3 regions of the Streptomyces sp. NPDC038707 genome follow, and region 2 is predicted to be linked to each of the others. Evidence: riboswitches for the same ligand, from Rfam matches in the RefSeq annotation. Region 2 holds a riboswitch; each other region holds the start of a gene.

Region 1 (7,632 bases), on a different contig from region 2:
CGGTTGGTGAGCCACCCGGCCGCCGGTCAGCAGTGACGGGGGCGGTTCCCTCGGGGGAGGGAAGTTTCGGCCCGGGGCGGTTCCGGCGCGGTGGCGGACGGTTAAAGTCCGGAACCCCCCACAGGCTCCGGCTCCGTGGGCGGCGTCCCCTCCCCGTGCCCTTCCCCCTCGCACGGGCTCCCCTCGCGCTTCGGGAGTGACCCCTTGGCCATCGTCGACACCGCACCGGCGGCACCGCACGCACCCGCCGTCGCCCCGCGCCCCTGCGCAGCCCCTCTCCAGCGGCCACCGGCCCCGCTCGTCCCCGGCCAGGTCTCCGCACCTACGGCGGCCGGCCCCGGCCTCCCCTCCGCCGCGGACGCCTGCGGGCCACCGTCCTTCGCCGGCCGGCCGGCACCGCGGTCCGACGCCGCGTCCACCGCGACCCTCATCGGCTCCGTCCAGCGCGCCATGCGCCTGCTGGAGACCGTCGCCTCGCACGCCTACGGCGCCCCCGCCAAACAACTCGCCCGCGAGACCGGGCTCGCCCTGCCCACCACCTACCACCTGCTGCGCACCCTGGTGCACGAGGGCTACCTGCACCGGGACAAGGGGCTGTTCTTCCTCGGTGACGCAGCGGAACGCCTGGCGCGAGGTGGAGCCCAGCAGAAACGTCGCAGCATGGTGACGGACACTCTCGCGCACTGGCGCGATTCCATCGGTGTTCCGGTGTACTACGCGATGTACCGGGACGGCGAGATCGAGGTCATGTGCGTCTCCGCCTCCCCACAGGCCCCGGCGGTCGAGGAATGGGCGGACTTCCGCGAGACCGGCCATGCGCACGCCATCGGGCAGTGTCTGCTCGCCCAGCTGGACGAGGACGCGCGCCGCGACCATCTCGCCCGGTACCCGGTGCGGCCCGTCACGCCGTACACCGTGCGGGACGACGACGCGCTGCTGCGGCGGCTGGCCCGGACCCGCCGGATGGCACCGACGGTGGAACGCCAGGAGTACGCCGTCGGGACGGTCTGCGCGGCGGTCCCGATCACGGTCGGCACCACCGCGGCCACCCTGGCCATCTCACTCCCCGCCGACCAGGCCGACCGGCTGCTGCCCGCGGCCCGTCGGCTGCAGACGGAGATGGGGCGCCATCTGGGGTCGCTCACACTCTCTATCAGTATCTGAAAACTCACTCCTTGTAATTCATCGTGTACGTTCAGCAAGATTTGAGCACGGTCAGAGGGATCGATCCCGGCCAGTCGACGTCATATGACGGGGTAGTCAATGCGCGAGTCCGTACAGGCAGAAGTCATGATGAGTTTTCTCGTGTCCGAGGAGCTCTCCTTCCGCATCCCGGTGGAGTTGCGCTACGAGACCAGTGATCCGTATGCCGTGCGGCTCACCTTTCATCTGCCCGGCGACGCCCCCGTGACCTGGGCCTTCGGGCGCGAGCTGCTGGTCGACGGAGTCGGCCGTCCGTGCGGGGAGGGAGACGTGCGCATCTCCCCCGCCGATTCCGAGGTGCTGGGCGAGGTGCTGATCCGTCTTCAGGTCGGCGGCGACCACGCCCTCTTCCGCTCGTCGACGCCCCCGCTCGTGGCCTTCCTCGACCGCACGGACAAGCTGGTGCCACTCGGTCAGGAAGGCGCACTCGCCGACTTCGACGCGCATCTGGACGAGGCGCTGGACCGCATCCTCGCCGAGGAGCAGAGCGCCGGCTGAGGTGTCACGGCACGGGGGTGCTCCGCCGGTCCCGGGCGGGGCTGCGCAGGAACGCTTCTGCGCGACGGGCGCCGGTCCCGTCGGCGCTCACCGCTTCCGGCGCCGGCCCCGGCCGCCGCGCACCGGCGAGGCGCGGACCCCGAGGGGAGCCCCGGCCGCCCCGGCGCCCGGGGCGGTCCGGTCGGCGGACACGACCAGCGCGGCCAGCGCCGTGGTGACCGGGACCGAGGCGACCAGGCCGATCGAACCCACCAGCGTGCGCACGATCTCCTCGGCCACCAGCTCGCTGTTGGCCACGGTACCGACGCTGCTCTGCGCGATCGAGAACAGCAGCAGCAACGGCAGCGCGGCGCCGGCGTAGGCCAGCACCAGGGTGTTGACCACGGACGCGATGTGGTCGCGGCCGATCCGGATGCCCGCCCGGTACAGCCCGCGCCAGCCCATCGACGGATTCGCCTCGTGCAGCTCCCAGACCGCGGACGTCTGGGTCACCGTCACATCGTCCAGGACACCGAGCGAACCGATGATGACCCCGGCCAGCAGCAGACCGCTCATGTCGATCGACGGATACAGGCCGTGGATCAGGCCGGTGTTGTCGTCCGTGTTGCCGGTCAGCGCGGCCCAGCCGATGAACAGGGAGCCGAGCACACCGATCAGCGCCAGCGATGTCAGCGTGCCGAGCACCGCCACCGACGTACGGGCCGACAGGCCGTGACACAGGTACAGGGCGATCAGCATGATGGCGCTCGACCCGACGACGGCCACCAGCAGCGGGTTCGAACCCTCGAGGATCGCGGGCAGGATGAACAGCGTCAGCACCAGGAAGCTGACGGCCAGCGCGACCAGCGCCATGACACCGCGGAGACGGCCCACCAGGACCACGGCGACCGCGAAGACCCCCGCGAGCAGCATCATGGGGAACTGCCGGTTCACATCGGTCACCGCGTACTGCAGGTTCTTCGGGGCCGCGGGCTCGTAGGCGACCACGACCTTCTCGCCCTGGTGGAGCTGGCGTGACTGGTCCGGCTGCACGATCTCGGTGAAGGTACGGCCCTGGTCCTTGCCGGTGTCGACCCGGATGGTGGCCTTCTTGCACGTGCCGTCGGCCCGCTGCTGTGCCGAACTGCCCTCTGCGGTGGAGGTGTCGCCGGTCGGGGGGACACCGGAGGCGTTCGCCGAGGCGCAGCTCAGCTCGACGACTCGGGTGACCGTGGCCTGCTGCGTCTGCCGGTCGAAGCCGACGCCGGTGCGCTTGTGGGCCGGGGCCTGTCCGGGCCAGAGCACTACGAGGCCGACCAGGACCGCCGCGGTGAACGGGACCAGGATCGCCGCGATGACCTTGCGCAGATGCTGGGAGACGGGAGCCGCCGGGCCGTGGCTGTGGCTGTGGCTGTGACCGTGCGCGTGACCGTGCTCCGGCGCGGCCTCCTGACCGCTTCCGGGCGCCTCGTGGCCGCGCCCGGTGCCCTGTTCGGAGCCGGCCGCGCGGTGCGGCTCGGGGGGCTGGTAGGGGTGCTGCTCCATGCTGGTCACCGCCCGATCATCCCAAGAACGCAGGGGGCCCACTGTTCACCGCGCCCTACATGGCGCTAGCGTGGAGGCACCTTTGCACACGCGGGAGCTCGGAGCACCGGGCTGAGAGGGCGCTGACCTCCGTGGACGCGATGTTTCACGTGGAACGAGCGATGTTCCGCGGGAAACATCGACCGACGGACACCGCTGCGTCGACCGCCGAACCTGTTACCGGGTAATGCCGGCGTAGGGAGTAGGTCTCATGACCAACAAGGACGCACGCACGCCTGTCTCCGCTCAGGACGAGAAGTCCACGGAGGCCGGGAAGTCCATCGGCTGGCACAAGGCGTACGTCGAGGGCTCGCGCCCCGACCTCCGGGTGCCGGTCCGTCAGGTGCACCTCACCAACGGGCAGTCGGTCACGCTGTACGACACATCGGGCCCGTACACCGATCCACTTGTCGAGACCGACGTCCGCAGGGGCCTGCCGCCGCTGCGAGAGAACTGGATCATCGCGCGCGGCGACACGGAGGAGTACCCGGGCCGCCCCGTCCGTCCGGAGGACGACGGGATCAAGCACACCTCACCGCGCGGCGGACTGCGCAACCTGGACGCGGTCTTCCCCGGACGCCCGCGTCAGCCGCGACGGGGACGTCCCGGTCAGGCGGTGACACAGCTCGCGTACGCCCGCCGGGGCGAGATCACCCCGGAGATGGAGTTCGTGGCCGTCCGGGAGAACGTGTCGCCCGAGGTGGTCCGCGAAGAGATCGCGGCGGGGCGGGCCGTGCTGCCGGCCAACATCAATCACCCGGAGATCGAGCCGATGATCATCGGCAAGCGGTTCCTGGTGAAGGTGAACGCCAATATCGGGAACTCGGCGGTGACGTCCTCCATCGAGGAGGAGGTCGAGAAGATGACCTGGGCGACCCGCTGGGGTGCCGACACGGTCATGGACCTGTCCACCGGCCGCAACATCCACACCACCCGTGAGTGGGTGCTGCGCAACTCCCCCGTCCCCATCGGCACGGTGCCGCTCTACCAGGCGCTGGAGAAGGTCGACGGCAAGGCCGAGGAACTGACCTGGGAGATCTACAAGGACACGGTCATCGAGCAGGCCGAGCAGGGCGTGGACTACATGACCGTCCACGCGGGTGTCCGGCTGGCGTACGTCCCGCTCACGGCCAACCGCAAGACCGGCATCGTCTCGCGCGGCGGCTCCATCATGGCCGCGTGGTGCCTGGCGCACCACAAAGAGTCGTTTCTGTACGAGAACTTCGAGGAGCTGTGCGAGATCCTCGCCGCCTACGACGTCACGTACTCGCTGGGTGACGGCCTGCGGCCGGGTTCGATCGCGGACGCCAACGACGAGGCCCAGTTCGCGGAGTTGCGGACGCTCGGGGAACTCAACCGGATCGCCAGGCGTTTTGACGTACAGACGATGATCGAGGGCCCCGGGCACGTCCCGATGCACAAGATCAAGGAGAACATCGACCTTCAGCAGGAGATCTGTGATGAAGCTCCGTTCTATACGCTCGGCCCGCTGACCACGGACGTCGCGCCGGCGTACGACCACATCACCTCCGGCATCGGTGCCGCGATGATCGCCTGGTGGGGCACGGCGATGCTCTGCTACGTCACGCCCAAGGAGCACTTGGGTCTGCCCAACCGGGACGACGTCAAGACGGGCGTCATCACCTACAAGATCGCCGCGCACGCGGCGGACCTTGCCAAGGGCCATCCCGGTGCGCAGGAGTGGGACGACGCGCTGTCCGACGCCCGCTTCGAGTTCCGGTGGGAGGACCAGTTCAACCTCGCCCTGGACCCCGAAACGGCGCGGGAGTTCCACGACGAGACCCTGCCGGCCGAGCCCGCCAAGACGGCCCACTTCTGCTCCATGTGCGGTCCGAAGTTCTGCAGCATGAAGATCTCGCAGGACATCAGGCGGGAGCACGGTGGCAACCGGGCCGAGATCGAGGAGGGCATGGCCCAGAAGTCGAAGGAGTTCGCGGCGGCCGGCAACCGGGTGTATCTGCCCATCGCCGACTGAACCGCCGCCATGAGCGCACCGCGTCGTCCGGACTGACGCGGTGCGCGGCCGGATTCCTGTGCGCGGCCCGGCCGCGCCGGTGTGCGGCCGGCTATTCGGGCCGGTGTTCCGGGCCGCCGAAGTCCGGGCTCGTGTAGTCGGGGCTGGTGTAGTCGGGGCTGGTGTAACTGGGGCGGCCGGGTCCCGTGCCGTCGCCGGGGCTGCTGAAGCCGGGCCGGCCGTAGCCCAGGTGCGGGATGCGGCCGGTCGGTGCCGGCGGTGCCGGATGGTGTGCGCCGGCCGGGCCGGAGTCGGCCAGGGCCTCCTGGAGGAAGGGCAGGATGCCCCGCTCCAGCAGGGCGTTCCGCCAGGCCTCTCTGGCATCCTCCAGTTGCTTCTCGCCCGCCGTGTCCCGGGCACGGGCGTCCGCCGGAGTGCGGTGGCGCAGGGCCGCGAGCAGGAGTCCCGCGGCGGCGACGAGGGCCGTCGCCGCGGTCAGCGCGCCGAACACCCAGCCGGTGGCGAGCAGGGTGCGGGCGAGGGCGTGCCCGGAGCTCAGCGCCCGCAGGACGTAGCCGACGAGCAGGAAGATCGCCGCCGCCGTCCCGGAGAGGACGGGTGCCAGCACGGCGATGACCGCGGCGGCGCCCGCGCCGGTGTCCTCCGCGGCTGCGCCGGTCGCGCCGGACTGGTCCCGCGCGGGGGAACCAGGACCCGGAGTGGCGGAGTCGATGCCGCTCGCCGGGGCGGACAGCGCCGCCTGGCCCCGCGCGTCACGGAGTTCGGCGTAGTGCCGGTACTCGGCCGCGGCCGCCGCCGTGATCAGGGCGGAGGCGTCGAGCGCGATGGCGCGCAGTTGTGTGATCGTCAGCCGCCGTGCGACGGCGGCCAGTTCCGGTCGGTGCGGCGCGGAGTGCAGCACCTCGTCGAGCAGTCGCTCGAATTCCCGGAGTTCCTCGCTTTTCAGATGCTGCGGAACGCTGTTCATCTGCATCCCCCGATGCTCCGTAGGGCTTGGGGCTCGCGCGTCGCCTGCCGTCGGGCAGAAACGGAGGGGAGCCTGCTACGGACAAGCCGATGGTAGAGCCGTGACGGCGCACGGTGACAGGGGATTGCCGGAAATTGCGCTCCGGCCTGCGCGTACGCGGTCTCGGAGGACGCCTGCCCGGGGGAAGCGTCAGTTGTTCAGGGGAAGTTGCTGGACCAGCAGCTTCCCGGCCATGGTCACTCCGCCGTCCATGGCGATGGCGAGCCCGTCGGCGTAGATGTGCGGGCCCTCGACGGCCGGGCCGGTGCCCTCCTCGCCGTCCTCGGAGCCGACCTCGCCGAGGAGGTAGGGGATGGGGCTGTGTCCGTGGACGACGCGTGTGCCGCCGTACGTGTCGAGGAGGGAACGCACGGCGTCGGCGCCGCCCTCGTCGCGGAAGGAGAAGCGCTTGGTGAACTTGCGGAACAGGTCCCAGACCTCGTCGGCGTCGTTACGGGTCAGCGTCTCGCGGACGGTGTCGTTGACCGCCTCGATGGAGTCGCCGTAGTCCAGGTAGGCGGTCGTGTCGGAGTGGACGAGCAGATAGCCGTCGACCACCTCCACGGCGTCGAGACGGGCCATCCACTGCAGATGGTGGTCCTGGAGGCGGTCCATGTCGGTCTTCTGGCCGCCGTTGAGCAGCCAGGCCGCCTGGAAGGTGGCGGTGCCCGCCCCGGAGTTGACGGGGGTGTCGCCGAACCGCTTGGCGCCGAGCAGCAGCAGCTCGTGGTTGCCCATGAGGGCCTTGCAGTAGCCGCCTGCCGCGGCGGCCTCGGCGGACAGCCGCATGACCAGGTCGATGACGCCGATGCCGTCCGGACCGCGGTCGGTGAAGTCACCGAGGAACCAGAGCCGGGTGGTACCGGCGCACCACTGGCCCGAGGCGTCGATCAGGCCCTGTTCCTGAAGGGCGGCCACCAGTTCGTCCAGATAGCCGTGGACGTCGCCGACGACGTAGAGCGGTCCCGGCCCGGTCGCGGGCTGCGGCGCCGGGGCGGCGGGGACCGGCTCCACGGGGACCTGGAGGGTGTCGCCGCGGTTGATGACCGGGAGGTCGCGCTGGGTGGGGGTGTAGCCCTCCGGGTACGCCTCGTCGTCGGCCGGGACCGCGTTGCCGGGGTGGGTGCCACCGGTGTACGGACCGGTCTCGTGCACGTACGCGGGTACCCGGAAGTCGCGCAGCGTCGCCGTCCGCTCCGCCTCGGGTCCCTGACCGGCCCCCTGAGTCATCAGACCCCTCCACCATCGCGCCGCATCTGCACCGCTTCGGACTGCCTGGTCGCAGCGGTCCGCGGTGTCGTGGGGCCCATCATAGGAATGCGCGTCGCGCCGTGTGATGACCCAGGGGTGGTGAATCGGACCAAGA
Region 2 (7,632 bases):
GGCGAGCATGTCGCGCACGGTGCGTGCGCGATCAGTCCTGGTGGACGGGGTTCCGAGGGCCATACGGGCAGGTTAGCCAGGGGCGGACGGTCCCCCAACCACGCCTCGGAAATTTGCCCGAATTGTCGGACCGCTGTCCACCCCTTGGACAGATTCCGGAACGGGGACCCGGCGGGTTCCTACGCCTGCCGCAGCCGCTTCGCGAACTCCGCCGCCGCCGCGCCGGGGTCGTCCGCCTCGGTGATCGCGCGGACCACGACCACCCGGCGGGCACCCGCGTCCAGCACCTCGTCCAGGTTGCCCAGGTCGATGCCGCCGATGGCGAACCAGGGGCGGTCGGTGCCGAGGCCCGCCGTGTAGCGGACCAGACCGAGGCCGGGGGCGTGGCGGCCGGGCTTGGTGGGGGTGGGCCAGCAGGGGCCGGTGCAGAAGTAGTCCACGCCGTCCTGGACGGCCGCGGCGGCGGCCTCCCGCTCGGCGTGCGTGGAGCGGCCGATCAGCACCCCGTCGCCGAGGATCGCGCGGGCCGCGGGGACCGGCAGGTCGCCCTGGCCGAGGTGCAGCACACCGGCGCGGGCCGCGTGGGCGATGTCGGCCCGGTCGTTGACCGCGAGCAGCTTGCCGTGCCGGGCGCAGGCGTCGGCGAAGACCTCCAGGTGCTCCAGCTCCTCGGCGGCCTCCATGCCCTTGTCGCGCAGCTGCACGATGTCGACGCCGCCGGCCAGCACCGCGTCCAGGAACTCGGGCAGGTCGCCCTGGCGCTTGCGGGCGTCCGTGCAGAGGTACAGGCGGGCGTCGGCGAGCGCGGCGCGGGCGGTGTCGGACATGCGTGGGTCCCCCCGTGGTCGGTGTCCCTAGGTGGTCTTCGGCGGTGGTGTCCGGGCGCCGTCCCCGGCGGTGGTGTGCGGGCGGAGGGCCCGCACACCACCTCGTGCGGCGGGCCGGCTCAGACGGCGAGCGCCTGGGCGCGGCGCTTCACCTCCGTGCCGCGATTCTCGCTCAGGGCCTGTGCGGGGGTGCCGGGCAGGGTCGGGTCGGGGGTGAAAAGCCACTCGATCATCTCTTCGACCGTGAAGCCGTCGTCCCGCAGCAGCGTCAGGGTCCCTGACAGGCCCTTGACCACCTTGTCCCCGTCGATGAAGGCGGCGGGCACGTGCAGCGCCCGGTTCTCGCCCCGGCGTACGGCGATGAGCTGGCCCTCCTTGACCAGCTGCCTCACGCGCGTCACCTCGACGCCGAGCATCTCGGCGATGTCGGGAAGGGTGAGCCAGGCGGGGACGAGAGCATCGATCTTTGCGTCAATCTCGGTCACAGCACCTAGGGTAGGCGCTCCGCCGGTTCCGCCGCGATGTGTCGTCGGCCGTCCGCGGGTGCGTTGTGGCTGGTCGGGCCGCTTCCCGGGGCCTTTGGGGGCGCTCCCTCAGCCGGCCGTGGCCTCCTTGAGGGGCTTCGCCGGGTCCGCCAGGGCCGCCACGTCCATGATCCGGCCCGCCTCGATCAGCCGGCGGCCCTGGGCCAGGTCGCGGGGGCGGCCCACGGCCAGCAGCGCCACCAGGCGGCCGTCGCACAGCCAGCACACCGTCCAGGACGGTCCCGCCGGGTCGCCGCGCCACACCGTGCGGTCGCCCGCGGTGTGGTGGCCGGCGTACTGCACGAACCGGCCGAACTGCTCCGACCAGAAGTAGGGCACCGGGTCGTAGACCGCCGGAGCCTCGCCGAGGATGTCCGCGGCGACCGTGCGGGCGCCTTGGAGGGCGTTGTCCCAGTGGTGGACCAGGAGCCGTTCGCCGTAGCGGGCCGAGGGGAAGGACGCGCAGTCCCCGACGGCGTACACGTCCGGTACGGAGGTGCGCAGCCGGTCGTCGGCGAGGACCTCGCCGTGCGCGCCCAGCTCGATGCCGGAGCCGGCCAGCCAGGCGGTGGCGGGGCGGGCGCCGATGCCGACGACGACGGCGCCCGCGGGCAGCCGGGTGCCGTCGGCGAGCAGCACCGCGCCGGGTTCGACCCGGTCCACGCGCGCGTGGGTGCGCAGGCCGACGCCCGCGTCGGCGTACCAGCCGGCCATGGGCGCGGCGACCTCGGCGGGCAGGGCGCCGGCCAGCGGGTGGCCGGCGGCCTCCACGACGGTGACCGCGCAGCCCGCCCCGCGGGCGGCGGTGGCGAACTCGGCGCCGATCCAGCCGGCGCCCACCACCACGACGTCGTGCTGCCGGGCGAGGACGGGGCGCAGCCGTGCGGCGTCGTCCAGGGTGCGCAGCAGGTGCACGCCGGGCACGCCCTCGGCGCCGGGCAGGTTGACCGGCGCGGCGCCGGTGGCGAGGACCAGCACGTCGTAGGGGACGACACCGTGCTCGGTGTCCAGTTCGCGCGCGGCGGGCCTGAGGCCGTACACCTCGCAGCCGAGCCGCAGTTCGACGCCGAGGGACTCGAAGTCCACGTCGAAGGCGGAGCCCTCGGCCGTGCCGAGCAGCACCGCCTTCGACAGCGGCGGCCGGTCGTACGGCTGGTGCGGTTCGGCGCCGATGACGGTGACCGGGCCCTTGAAGCCCTGTTCCCGCAGGGCGACCGCGGTCTGCACCCCGGCCATGCCCGCGCCGACGACGACCACGCGCCGCTCCTGTGCCGTGTCCTCGTGCGGTGTCTGCTCGCTCACGCGATCACCATAGACACATGACGGAACGTCAGTCAGCGGGCGTGCTCGGTGACCTGTTCCACAACGCTGGTGCCGGAGCCCGGCGCGGACTCCCACTCCCAGGTCTCCGCCAGCCGCAGCCGGCCGTCCGCCAGCTCCTCGACCGTGGACACACAGTGCCCGGAGGCGGTCGTCCCGTCGGTCCTGAGCTGCACGTACCGGAAGTCCAGCCGGTCCCCCGCGCGGGTGCCGACCAGATGGCCGCGTACGACGTCACCGCCCGCGTACTCGGCCCAGACGGCGCCGTCCCGCTCGTGGTAGGCGAACCGGGTGCTGGTGCCCACCTGCCCCGGGGCCTGGTCCGACACAGGGGCGAAGAAGAGTCCGTCGAGCGAACGGGCCATGGAACGGGGCTCCCTTACGGGTGAGGAGGGCGGCGGGCTAGGGTGGCCACCGTACAAGCACTCGCGGGAGCCCGGACGACCGGGCTGAGAGGGAGGCTCGCGGCCTCCGACCGTACGAACCTGATCCGGGTCATGCCGGCGAAGGGAGGGGCTCACCGCCCATGTCGTCACGTACGTCCGACGTCCTCGTCATCGGGGGCGGAATCATCGGCCTGGTCACGGCCTGGCGCGCGGCACAGCGCGGGCTGGCCACGGCCGTCGTGGACCCCGAGCCCGGGGGCGGCGCCGCGCAGGTGGCGGCCGGGATGCTGGCCGCGGTCACCGAGCTGCACTACGGCGAGGAGACCCTGCTCGGCCTGAACCTGGCGTCCGCGCGCCGCTATCCCGCGTTCGCGGCCGAGCTGACCGAGCTGACCGGCCATGACCTCGGCTACCGCCGCTGCGGCACCCTCGCCGTCGCGCTGGACGCCGACGACCGCGCCCACCTGCGCGACCTGCACGCCCTCCAGCAGCGCTGCGGCCTGGAGGCGGAGTGGCTGACCGGGCGGGAGTGCCGGCGCCTGGAGCCGATGCTGGCGCCGGGGGTGCGCGGCGGGCTGCGGGTCGACGGTGACCACCAGATCGACCCGCGACGGCTGGCGGCGGCCCTGGTCGTCGCCTGCGAGCGGTCCGGGGTGGTGTTCCACCGGGTCCGGGCCGAGCGCCTGGACGTGGCCGGGGACCGGGCCACCGGTTGCACCACGGCCGACGGGACGGCGCTGCGCGCGGAGCGGGTGGTGCTCGCCGCGGGCAGCCTGAGCGGGCGGCTCGCGGGCGTGCCGCGGGAGGTGCTGCCTCCGGTGCGGCCGGTCAAGGGGCAGGTGCTGCGGCTGACCGTGCCGCCCCGGTACGCGCCGTTCCTCAGCCGGACCGTACGGGCCGTGGTGCGCGGCGGCCCGCTGTACCTGGTGCCCCGGGAGAACGGGGAACTGGTCGTCGGCGCCACCAGCGAGGAGCTGGGCTGGGACACCACGGTCACCGCCGGGGGCGTGTACGAGCTGCTGCGCGACGCCCATGAGCTGGTGCCCGGCATCACCGAACTGCCGCTCACCGAGACCCGGGCCGGACTGCGCCCCGGCTCCCCCGACAACGCGCCGCTGCTCGGCCCGTCCGCCCTGGCCGGACTGCTGCTGGCCACCGGGCACTACCGCAACGGGGTGCTGCTGACGCCGGTCACCGGGGACGCGCTGGCGCACGCCCTGGTCACCGGTGACCTTCCCGAAGAGGCGCGTCCGTTCACTCCCCGGCGCTTCGGTGCCGCACCCATGGAACAGCTGGAGCAGCCCGTATGAGCATCTCCGTCACCATCTCCGTCAACGGCGAACCCCGCCGTGTCGCCCCGGGCACCGCGCTGGACGCGCTGGTGCGCACCCTCACGGCGGCGCCGCGCGGGGTGGCCGCCGCCGTCAACGAGACCGTCGTCCCGCGCACGCAGTGGGCGACGACCGCGCTCGCCGAGGGCGACCGCGTCGAAGTCCTCACCGCCGTACAGGGAGGCTGAGCCATGGCCGACGATCCCCTGGTCCTCGGAGACCTCACCTTCTCCTCCCGGCTGATCATGGGCACGGGCGGGGCGCCCAGCCTGGAGGTGCTGGAGCGGGCGCTGGTCGCCTCCGGCACGGAGCTGACGACGGTCGCGATGCGCCGGGTGGACCCCTCGGTGCACGGTTCGGTGCTGTCGGTGCTGGAGAAGCTCGGCATCCGGGTGCTGCCGAACACGGCCGGCTGTTTCACCGCCGGCGAGGCCGTGCTGACCGCGCGGCTGGCCCGGGAGGCGCTGGGCACCGACCTGGTCAAGCTGGAGGTCATCGCCGACGAGCGGACCCTGCTGCCGGACCCGGTGGAGACGCTGGAGGCGGCGGAGACGCTGGTCGACGACGGGTTCACGGTGCTGCCGTACACCAACGACGACCCGGTACTGGCGCGCCGGCTGGAGGACGTGGGGTGCGCCGCCGTCATGCCGCTCGGCTCGCCGATCGGGTCGGGGCTCGGGATCCGCAACCCGCACAACTTCCAGCTGATCGTGGAGCACGCGCGCGTGCCGGTGATCCTGGACGCGGGGGCCGGTACGGCGTCCGACGTGGCGCTGGCGATGGAGCTGGGGTGCGCCGGGGTGATGCTGGCGTCGGCGGTGACCCGGGCGCAGGAGCCGGAGCTGATGGCGGCGGCGATGCGGCACGCGGTGGAGGGCGGCCGGCTGGCCCGGCTGGCGGGCCGGATCCCGCGCAGGTACCTCGCCGAGGCGTCGTCCCCTACGGAGGGCCTGGCCCGGCTGGATCCGGAGCGGCCGGCGTTCTAGTACCCCGCCCTAGTCCCCCGCCGGGGGCGGGGCCGCGCGTGTGCCGCGTCACAGGTCGGCTTCAGTACCGGTGCCGGCCGCGACGGGCGGGCGGGGCCGGCGGCCGGTCCTCGTAGACTCGCCTGCGTGGATACGACCCTTCAGGACCCCCTCGTCGGGCAGGTGCTCGACGGCCGGTACCGCGTCGACGCGCGGATCGCGGCGGGCGGGATGGCCACGGTCTACCGGGCCCTGGACACCCGCCTGGACCGCGTGCTCGCGCTGAAGGTGATGCACCCGGCGCTCGCCGCCGACGGGGCCTTCGTCGAGCGGTTCATCCGGGAGGCGAAGTCGGTCGCCCGGCTCGACCACCCCAACGTGGTGCAGGTCTTCGACCAGGGCACCGACGGGTCGTACGTCTACCTGGCGATGGAGTACATCGCCGGCTGCACCCTGCGGGACGTGCTGCGCGAGCGCGGGGCCGTGCAGCCGCGCGCCGCGCTGGACATCCTGGAACCGGTGCTCGCCGCGCTCGGCGCCGCCCACCTGGCCGGGTTCGTGCACCGCGACATGAAGCCCGAGAACGTGCTGATCGGCGACGACGGCCGGGTCAAGGTGGCCGACTTCGGGCTGGTGCGTTCCGTGGACACGGTGACCAGTACGACGGGCGCCGTGCTCGGCACCGTCTCCTATCTCGCGCCGGAGCAGATCGAGCAGGGCACCACCGACCCGCGCGTCGACGTGTACGCGTGCGGTGTGGTGCTGTACGAGATGCTGACGGGCGCGAAGCCGTACTCCGGGGAGTCCCCGGCCCAGGTGCTCTACCAGCACCTGCACGCCGACGTGCCGCCGCCCTCGGCGCTGGTGCCGGGCCTGCCGGGGGTGCTGGACGCGCTGGTGGCGTCGGCCACCGCGCGCGTCCCGGACGACCGGCCCGGGGACGCGGTGGCGCTGCTCGCCCAGGCGCGCGAGGCCCGGCTGACGCTGACCGACGAGCAGCTGGACGCGCTGCCGCCGCAGGCGCTGACCGCCGGGCACGACAACGCCGAGGACCGTACGAGCGTGATCCCGCGCGCGCTGACCGTGCCCCGGCCCCGGCCGGTCGGCGAGGACGCCGCCGAGGACCCCGGCGCCGGCCGCACCGCCCGGCTCCAGACCCCGCCCGTGCCGCCCCGAAGGCGCCTGGCGCGCCCCCCGCGCACGGTGCTGGCGCTGGTCGTGGCCGTGCTGGTGGCGCTCGGCGTGGGCACCGGGATCTGGTACATCAACTCCGGCCAGTTCACCAAGGTGCCGCCGCTGCTGGCGAAGACCGAGGCCGAGGCCCGGGACCGGCTGGAGTCGGCCGGGCTGGACGTCGGCCAGGTCGAGCGGGCCTACAGCGACACCGTCGACCGGGGCGCGGTGATCGGCTCCGACCCGGCGCCCGGCGCCCGGATCCGGGACCACGGCAAGGTCACGCTGACCGTGTCCCTCGGCCCGGAGACGGTGAACGTGCCGAACGTGGAGGGCCAGTCCCTGGCGAAGGCGCGGGCGCGGCTGAAGGCGGACGGCCTGGAGCCGGGCATGGTCACCCGCGAGTTCAGCGACGACGTGCCGCGGGGCTCGGTGGTCCGTACGGCGCCGGACGCGGGCACCAAGCGGCACGCGGGCTCGGCGATCGCGCTGACCGTCAGCAAGGGCAGCCCCGTCGACGTACCGGACGTCACCGGCGAGGACCTGGACACCGCGCGTCAGGAGCTGACCGGGGCCGGGCTGAAGGTGAAGGTCGCGGCCGGGCGGATCCACTCCTCCGAGTACGACAAGGGCACCGTCGCCGCGCAGAGCCCGGAGGACGGGAGCGAGGCCGAAGAGGGCGACACGGTGACGCTGACCCTGTCCGAGGGGCCGGAGATGATCGAGGTGCCGGACGTGGTGGGCGACAGCGTGGACGACGCCCATGACGCCCTGGAGGAGGCGGGCTTCGAGGTGAAGGAGGACCGCGGGCTGCTCGGGCTGTTCGGCGACACCGTGAAGAAGCAGTCGGTGGAGGGCGGCGACGAGGCGCCCAAGGGCTCCACCGTCACGATCACCGTCCGGTGACCGGTCTCACCGCCGGGCCCGGTCCGGGGGCGGGGGCGGACATGACACCCTGAACGGGTGAGTCCCGTTCCGTCCTCCCTCCCCCGCAATCCCGTCGGCAGCCATGTCCCGGTGGCCGGCGGCCTGCACTCCGTCGGGCTGTCCTACGCCCGCGACCTGAAGGCGGAGACCGTGCAGGTCTTCGTCGCGAACCCGCGCGG
Region 3 (7,632 bases), on a different contig from region 2:
CTGGGCTCGCTGCTGGCCCTGCTGCTCTTCCTGCATCTGCGCGGCGACCTCACGGGCCTGCCGTTCGACGGCGCGGCGGCCGGTCTCCTGGCCGCCGGACAGCCCCTGCCGGTCCCGGCGGCCGTGACCCTGCTCACCGTGCTCCCGGTCACCGCGACGGCGGCGGTGGCCGTGGCGCTGCGGCCCCGGGAGCCCCGCCCTCCGGTGCGGGCCGCGCGACGGTTCGGCCGGTTCGGCGCCTCCGGCGGCTCGCCGGGGACGGAGACCTTCGGCGCGTACGGCCGCTTCCGGGCCCGGGCCGCAGCCGGAACCCGGGCCCCGGCCCGGCCGCACCCCGCGGACCCTCCCGCCACCGGGGCGGCGGGCGCGGCCGTGGGCGGGCGGAGCCGGACGCGGGGACGGACGGCGACGGACGGCGGCGGACCGGCACCGGGTACGACGGGCACGAACGCCGACGGCCGGGCGGTGGGCGCGGACGGCGGCGGACCGGGGCCGGGCATCGCGGCCCGCCCCGAACTCCCGGTGCCCGCCCTGGACACCGGCGTACGGTCGCCCGCCGGACTGCCCTGGGGGGTCGCCCTGGTCACCGCCGGACTGGCCGCGCAGGCCTACGCCGGCCGCTCCGCCCCCGTCCCCGGCCTCGCCCTCCTGCTCGGCTGGCTCCTCATCGGCACCGGCCTGGTGCTGGCCGGCCCCGGCCTCACCCACCTGTGCGGCACGCTGCTCCAGGCCGGCCGCCCGGGTGTGCTGCGGCTCCTGGCCGGCCGGGGCCTCATGGCGGAGGCCGCCCGGCTCGGCCGCCCGCTGGGCGTGGTCTGCGCGGTGGCGTCCGCCGGGTGCGCCCTGACCGCACTGCCGGGCGGCCCGGCACCGGACCTCGGGCCGCTGTCCGCGCTCGGCGCGCTCGTCGTCGGCGGCGCCACGCTCGCCACGCTGTTCACCGCGGCCGTGGAGTCCCGTCAGTACCGCGCGGACACCACCGCCACGCTGCTCCGCCTGGGCGCGCGCCCCGCCCTGCTGCGCGGGGCCGCCGCGCTGCGCGCCGCCGCCCTGCCGGCCCTGTGCGGCCCGCTCGTCCTGGCCGTCGCCCTGCTGTCGGCCCTGCCCCTGAGCCGCTGAGCCCCCGGCCTCAGCCGAAGGTGGCCCGCTCCAGCCAGAAGTCCAGCAGTTCCCGGTCGCCCAGCACCTCCAGGCCGGGGGCGTCCGGGGGCAGCCGGCGGTAGAAGGCGAGCAGCACGGAGGTGAGCGGGCCGCGCAGGGCCACCGTCGCCTTCTCGTGCCCGCGCCGCCAGCCCACCCCGTCCGGGCCCAGCTCGATGAGCCATTCGGCGTTCAGGTCCGGGCCGGCGTCGGTGGCGTGCAGATGCAGGGAGCGGCCGGGCCCGCGCAGCTCCCGCAGCCGCTCGTCGGCGGTGTGGCGCTGCACCCACTCCACGATCTGGAGCCACTCGTCCAGCGCGTCGGCCGCGATCTCCGGTGCGACCTCGTAGGGCAGTCCGGCGGCGAGCGTGGCGTCGGCGCGGTGCACGGTGATCTCGTGCGTCATCCGGCGGGCCCAGAACCCGGCGGTCGGCCACCCGGCCCACGTCCACACCCCGGCGTCCGGGCCGGCCTCGCGCAGCGCGCCGACGACCCGCTCGCCGGCGTCCGCGAGCCAGGTGTCCAGCACCGCCGCGTCCCCGCGCTGCTCCGGCCCGCCGAACAGCGGGACCCGCTCGTCCGGGATGTTCTCCCGGGCCCGGGCGCGCACCAGGGCGTCCACCCAGCGCAGGGCGCCGCCCAGGTGCCGTACGAGGTCTTCCAGCGACCAGTCCGGGCAGGTCGGCACGGTCGCGGACAGGTCGGCTCCGGAGGTCACCACGGCTCTCAACAGGCCGACCTGGTGGGCGATCTCGTCGCAGTAGCGGTCATGGGTGAGTACGGGCATGACCTCACCCTAGGGCGGATGATCAATCCAGTACGGCGATTTCCGCCGCGTCGAACTCCACGCCGACCGGGGCGCCGGGTTCGGGGGCGTCGCGCAGCGCGCAGGCCGCCTCCAGGCGCGGGCCGTCCGCCGGCTGGAGGTGGACGGCCACGTGGGAGCCCTTGAAGGTGCGGGCGGTCACCGTGCAGGACAGGCCCTGGCCGGCGGGCACCAGCCGGACCCCGGCCGGGCGGACCAGGACCGTGCGGCTGCCCCGCGCCGAGCCGTCGGGGACGGGCAGCTTGCCCCACGGGCTGTCGGCGACCGTGCCGGTGACGGTCGCCGGGACCACGTTCTCGAAGCCGAGGAAGCGGGCCACGAACGCGTCGGCGGGCCGCTGCCACACCTCCACGGGCGTCCCGGACTGCGCGATCCGTCCGTCCCGCATCACCACCACCCGGTCGGCCAGTGCGAACGCCTCGCCCTGGTCGTGGGTCACGGCGAGCACGGTCGTGCCCAGCCGGCCGAACAGTTCCCGCAGTTCGACCACGAGGCGTTCGCGCAGCGAGCGGTCGAGCTGGCCGAGCGGTTCGTCCAGCATCAGCAGCCGGGGGCGGGGCGCGAGCGCGCGGGCGAGGGCCACGCGCTGCTGCTCGCCACCGGACAGGGCGGCCACGGCCCGCCGGGCCGCCCCGGGCAGGCCGACCAGGTCGAGCAGCCGGCCCACCTCGGCGTCCCGTTCGCTGCGGGCGACGCCGTGCATGCGCAGCCCGAAGGCCACGTTGGCGCCGACGTCCCGCTGCGGGAACAGCTGGTGGTCCTGGAACATCAGGCCGACGTCGCGCTTGTGTGCGGGCACCCCGTTCTGGTCCCGGCCGTCCAGCACCACCCGTCCGGAGTCCAGGCGTTGCAGTCCGGCGACCGCCCGGAGCAGCGTCGACTTCCCGCTGCCGCTGGGCCCGAGCACGCACACCACCTCGTGCTCGGCGACCTCGAGACCGACCCGGTCGAGGACGGCCCGCCCGCCGAAGCGCACGGTCGCGGCATCCAGGCTCAGCAGCATCTAGAACTCCCCCGTCCGGTCGGTGCGCAGCCGCTCCAGGACGAGCAGCGCGGCGGCGCACACCACCATCAGAATGGTCGAAAGGGCCATCGCCTGCCCGTAGTTGAGATCGCCGGGGCGGCTGAGCAGCCGGGCCACGGCGACCGGCAGCGTGGGGTTGTCGGGCCGGGCGATGAACACGGTCGCCCCGAACTCGCCGAGCGACACGGCGAACGCGAAGCCGGCCGCGACCAGCAGCGCCCGCCGCACCAGCGGCAGGTCCACCTCCCGCCACACCCGCCAGGGGGAGGCCCCGAGCACGGCGGCGGCCTCCCTGAGGCGTACGTCCACCGCGCGCAGCACGGGCAGCATGGTCCGTACGACGAAGGGGGCGCCGACGAGGGCCTGGGCGAGCGGTACCAGGATCCAGGACTGGCGCAGGTCCAGCGGCGGCTTGTCGAGGGCGATCAGGAAGCCGAAGCCGACGGTCACGGCGGACACGCCGAGCGGCAGCATCAGCAGCGCGTCGAAGCCCCGGACCAGCCGTCCGGCGTCCCGGCGGGCCAGCGCGGCGGCGGCGAGGGCGCCGATCACGACGGCGATGGCGGTGGCGGCGACGGCGTACTGGAGCGAGGTCCACACCGCGTGCACGGGCGCCACCAGGAACGTACCGCCGTCCGCGTCGGTCAGCGCCCGGTAGTAGCCGAGGCCGGGCGCGTCCAGGGAGCGGCGGACGAGGACGCCGAGCGGCAGCAGCAGGAGCAGGGCGATGGTGACGAGGACCCCGGCGAGCAGCGCCCACTGCCCGGCCCCGCGTGGCCGGCGCGCGGTCACGGCGGCGTCGACCAGGCGCAGCGCGGTCTCCCGCCGCCGTACCGTCCAGGCGTGCACGGCGAGGATCGCGCCGACGGCGGCGAACTGGACGAGGGTGAGGACGGCGGCCGTGGTCAGGTCGAAGACCTCGGAGGTCTGCCGGTAGATCTCCACCTCGATGGTGGAGAAGGTGGGGCCGCCGAGGATCTGGACCACGCCGAAGGAGGTGAAGGTGAACAGGAACACCATCAGGGCGGCGGCGGCCACGGCGGGACCGAGCGCCGGCAGGGTGACCCGGCGCCAGGCCGTCAGCGGGGAGGCGCCGAGCATCCGGGCGGCCTCCTCCTGCCGGGGGTCGAGCTGGGCCCACAGCCCGCCGACCGTGCGGACGACGACCGCGTAGTTGAAGAAGACATGGGCGAGCAGGATCGCCCACACCGTGGTGTCGAGCCGTACTCCCCACAGCTCGTCCAGCAGGCCGCCGCGTCCGAGCAGGGCCAGGAAGGCGCTGCCGGCGACGACGGTCGGCAGCACGAACGGCACGGTGACGACGGCCCGCAGCACCCCCCTGCCGGGGAAGTCGTACCGGGCGAAGACATAGGCGGCGGGCAGGGCGAGCAGCAGGGTCAGCGCGGTGGAGGCGAGCGCCTGCCAGGTGGTGAACCACAGCACGTGCCGGATGTCCGGGCGGGTGACGACGTCCGCGATCCGCCCGAGGTGCCACGTGCCGTCCGCCTTCAGCCCGCGGGTGACGATCGCGGCGACGGGCCAGGCGAAGAACAGCGCGAAGAACGCGACGGGCAGGGCCATCAGCCCGAGCCGAGCCGCGCTCCCGCGCCGGTCCCGCGCCTTGGCGGTCACTTCAGTACGAGCGACGTCCACGAGGAGACCCACTGGTCGCGGTTGGCGGCGATCTTGTCGGGGGCCAGGGTCTCGGGGTCCTTGGCGGCCGGGCCGTACTCGGTGAAGTCGGCGGGTACGGCGGCTCCCTCCACGACCGGGTAGACGAACATGTTCAGCGGCATGTCCTGCTGGAACTCCCGGGTGAGCAGGAAGTCGAGGAACGCCTTGCCGCCCTCGGGGTTCTTCGCGTTGCTCAGCAGCCCGGCGTACTCGGTCTGCCGGAAGCAGGTGCCGTAGGCCACCCCGGTCGGGGCGGTGGCGGGCCGCTTCTTGGCGTAGATCACCTCGGCGGGCGGCGAGGAGGCGTACGAGACCACCAGCGGCCGGTCGCCGCCTGCCTTCCTGCCCTCGGAGGACCCGGAGAACTCCTGGTAGTAGGCCTGCTCCCAGCCGTCGACGACCTTCACGCCGTTGGCCTCGAGCTTCTTCCAGTAGCCCGGCCAGCCCTGGTCGCCGAACTTCGCGGCGCTGCCGAGCAGGAAGCCGAGGCCCGGCGAGGAGGTGGCCGCGTTCTCGGTGACGAGGAGGTTCTTGTACGCCGGCTTGGCGAGGTCGGCGAAGGACTCGGGCGGGGTCAGCTTGTGCGCGCTGAACCAGGCCTTGTCGTAGTTGACGCAGATGTCGCCGGTGTCGACGGGCGTGACCCGGTGCTTGTCCTGGTCGACACGGTTCTCCGGCCGGACGGAGCCGGCGCCCTTCGGCTCGTAGGGCTGGAACAGTCCGTTGTCCAGGGCCCGGGAGAGCAGGGTGTTGTCGACGCCGAAGAAGACGTCGCCCTGCGGGTTGTCCTTGGTGAGGATCGCCTTGTTGACGGCCTGTCCGGCGTCGCCGTCCTTGAGGACCCTGAGCTTGTACCCGGACCGCTTCTCGAAGTCCTTGACGACGCTCTTGGAGACGCTCCACGAGTCGTGGCTGACGAGGGTGACGGTCTTGGGGTCCGCGGACGACCCGGACCCGGACGCACCGCACGCGGACAGCGCGAGCAGGCCGAGCCCGGCCGCCACGGCCACGAGGGTCTTGTTGTGCACTGGATGTCCTCCTGGGGGTTGGCCAGGAAGAGACGCGGCCCTGCCCGGACCGCCGCGCGGGCGGCCCGGGCAGGGCGCAACAGCTTGAGTGGTGACCGAACTTCCTACCCAGAATGACCTGGGCGAGGTTCAGAGGGTCTGCGGCCCGGTTGCCGCACTCTCAGCGCTGTGGCGCTCCCCTGTCGGAATATGAAGATGTGTGGACCTGGTCAGATTACCGCTCGGTGGCCGCGAGCTGACCACAGGCTCCGTCGATCTCCTGACCCCGCGTGTCCCGGATGGTCACGGCTACCCCGTGGGCGGCGATGGCCTCCACGAACGCCTTCTCGTCCTCCGGCCGCGACGCGGTCCACTTCGACCCCGGGGTGGGGTTGAGCGGGATGAGGTTGACGTGCACGGGCTTGCCCTTGAGCAGCCGGCCGAGCCGGTCGCCGCGCCAGGCCTGGTCGTTGATGTCCCGGATCAGCGCGTACTCGATGGACAGCCGGCGGCCCGACTTCTCGGTGTACTCGAATCCGGCGTCCAGCACCTCGCGCACCTTCCACCGCGTGTTCACCGGGACGAGGGTGTCGCGCAGCTCGTCGTCGGGGGCGTGCAGGGAGATCGCCAGCCGGCACTTGAAGCCCTCGTCGGCGAACCGGTGGATGGCCGGCACCAGACCCACGGTCGAGACAGTGATCCCGCGCTGCGAGAGCCCCAGCCCGTCCGGGGCGGGGTCAGTGAGCGCCCGGATGGCCCCGACGACCCGGTTGTAGTTGGCGAGGGGCTCGCCCATCCCCATGAAGACGATGTTGGACAGCCGCGCGGGCCCGCCGGGCACTTCCCCGTCCCGCAGCGCCCGCATGCCGTCGACGATCTGGTGGACGATCTCCGCGGTGGACAGGTTCCGGTCCAGCCCGGCCTGTCCGGTCGCGCAGAACGGGCAGTTCATCCCGCATCCGGCCTGCGAGCTGATGCACATGGTCACCCGGTCCGGGTACCGCATCAGCACGGACTCGACCAGCGTGCCGTCGAACAGCCGCCACAGCGTCTTGCGCGTGGTCCCCTCGTCCGTGGACAGATGGCGGACGACGGTCATCAGCTCCGGGAACAGCGCTTCCCGGAGCTTGGCGCGCGAACCGGCGGGGATGTCGGTCCACTGCTCCGGGTCGTGCGCGTACCGCGCGAAGTAGTGCTGCGAGAGCTGCTTGGCACGGAACGGCTTCTCGCCGATCCCGGCCACCGCGTCCTTGCGTTCGGCGGGCGTGAGGTCGGCGAGATGCCGCGGCGGCTTCTTGGCTCCGCGCGGCGCGACGAAAGTGAGTTCTCCGGGCTTAGGCATGGCGTAACCAGTGTCGCAGATCCAACCGGGTGACCCGGAAAGCCCGCTCTCACCAGGTGACCGGCAGGGTTCTCGGGCCGCGGATCAGGCCCCGCCGTTGGAACTCGACCTGCCCGGGCGGTACGGCCAGCCGGAGGGCGGGGAAGCGGGTCAGGACGGCGCCGATCATGACCTCGGCCTCCATGCGGGCCATCACGGCGGCCAGGCAGTGGTGGGGGCCGTGACCGAAAGCCAGGTGGGCGAGGTGCTCCCGGTCGAAGTCCAGGGTGCCGGGGTCGGGGAACACGCCCGGGTCGCGGTTGGCGGCCAGGTAGGCGTTGTAGACCACGTCACCGGCGCGGATCAGCCGGCCGGCCACCTCGACGTCCTCGGTGGCGATCCGGGGGATGCCGACGCCGTTGCGGTGCGGGACGTAGCGGAACAGCTCCTCCACCGCCCGGGGCAGCAGCTCCGGCTCGCGGCGCAGCCGGTCCAGGTGGCCGGGGTGGGTGAGCAGCGCGTACATCATGGAACCACTGTTGCTGCGGACCGCGTGGCCGCCGCTGACCTGGACGGCGATCGCGAGGGAGACCGCCTCCTCGTCGGTGATCTCGCCCTCGGCGGCGGCCCGCGCCAGCAC

What was found. A riboswitch is a leader RNA that binds a small molecule or an ion and turns the genes downstream of it on or off. The one in region 2 is predicted to bind thiamine pyrophosphate.
Region 1: linked by a shared signal. The riboswitch ahead of thiC (phosphomethylpyrimidine synthase ThiC) and the one ahead of thiO (glycine oxidase ThiO) in region 2 are both predicted to bind thiamine pyrophosphate.
Region 3: linked by a shared signal. The riboswitch ahead of AB0E62_RS17500 (thiamine ABC transporter substrate-binding protein) and the one ahead of thiO (glycine oxidase ThiO) in region 2 are both predicted to bind thiamine pyrophosphate.

Annotation. Positions count from the first base shown of each region.
Region 1 is NZ_JBEZUP010000002.1:166,352-173,983, reverse strand. Features, by position in the region: gene AB0E62_RS03395 (DUF5326 family protein) at 1-10, shown strand, start outside; gene AB0E62_RS03390 (IclR family transcriptional regulator C-terminal domain-containing protein) at 211-1,164, shown strand; gene AB0E62_RS03385 (SsgA family sporulation/cell division regulator) at 1,264-1,701, shown strand; gene AB0E62_RS03380 (YibE/F family protein) at 1,789-3,234, opposite strand; TPP riboswitch at 3,306-3,483, shown strand; gene thiC (phosphomethylpyrimidine synthase ThiC) at 3,476-5,260, shown strand; gene AB0E62_RS03370 (hypothetical protein) at 5,352-6,233, opposite strand; gene AB0E62_RS03365 (metallophosphoesterase) at 6,417-7,496, opposite strand.
Region 2 is NZ_JBEZUP010000006.1:128,687-136,318, reverse strand. Features, by position in the region: gene metF (methylenetetrahydrofolate reductase [NAD(P)H]) at 1-63, opposite strand, end outside; gene thiE (thiamine phosphate synthase) at 180-827, opposite strand; gene AB0E62_RS11100 (Rv2175c family DNA-binding protein) at 947-1,312, opposite strand; gene AB0E62_RS11095 (FAD-dependent oxidoreductase) at 1,421-2,653, opposite strand; gene AB0E62_RS11090 (hypothetical protein) at 2,686-3,036, opposite strand; TPP riboswitch at 3,090-3,200, shown strand; gene thiO (glycine oxidase ThiO) at 3,198-4,367, shown strand; gene thiS (sulfur carrier protein ThiS) at 4,364-4,576, shown strand; gene AB0E62_RS11075 (thiazole synthase) at 4,580-5,374, shown strand; gene pknB (Stk1 family PASTA domain-containing Ser/Thr kinase) at 5,501-7,432, shown strand; gene AB0E62_RS11065 (deoxyribonuclease IV) at 7,490-7,632, shown strand, end outside.
Region 3 is NZ_JBEZUP010000011.1:114,045-121,676, forward strand. Features, by position in the region: gene AB0E62_RS17480 (hypothetical protein) at 1-1,119, shown strand, start outside; gene AB0E62_RS17485 (maleylpyruvate isomerase family mycothiol-dependent enzyme) at 1,130-1,927, opposite strand; gene AB0E62_RS17490 (ABC transporter ATP-binding protein) at 1,950-2,969, opposite strand; gene AB0E62_RS17495 (iron ABC transporter permease) at 2,970-4,571, opposite strand; gene AB0E62_RS17500 (thiamine ABC transporter substrate-binding protein) at 4,619-5,692, opposite strand; TPP riboswitch at 5,776-5,883, opposite strand; gene rlmN (23S rRNA (adenine(2503)-C(2))-methyltransferase RlmN) at 5,907-7,013, opposite strand; gene AB0E62_RS17510 (cytochrome P450) at 7,063-7,632, opposite strand, start outside.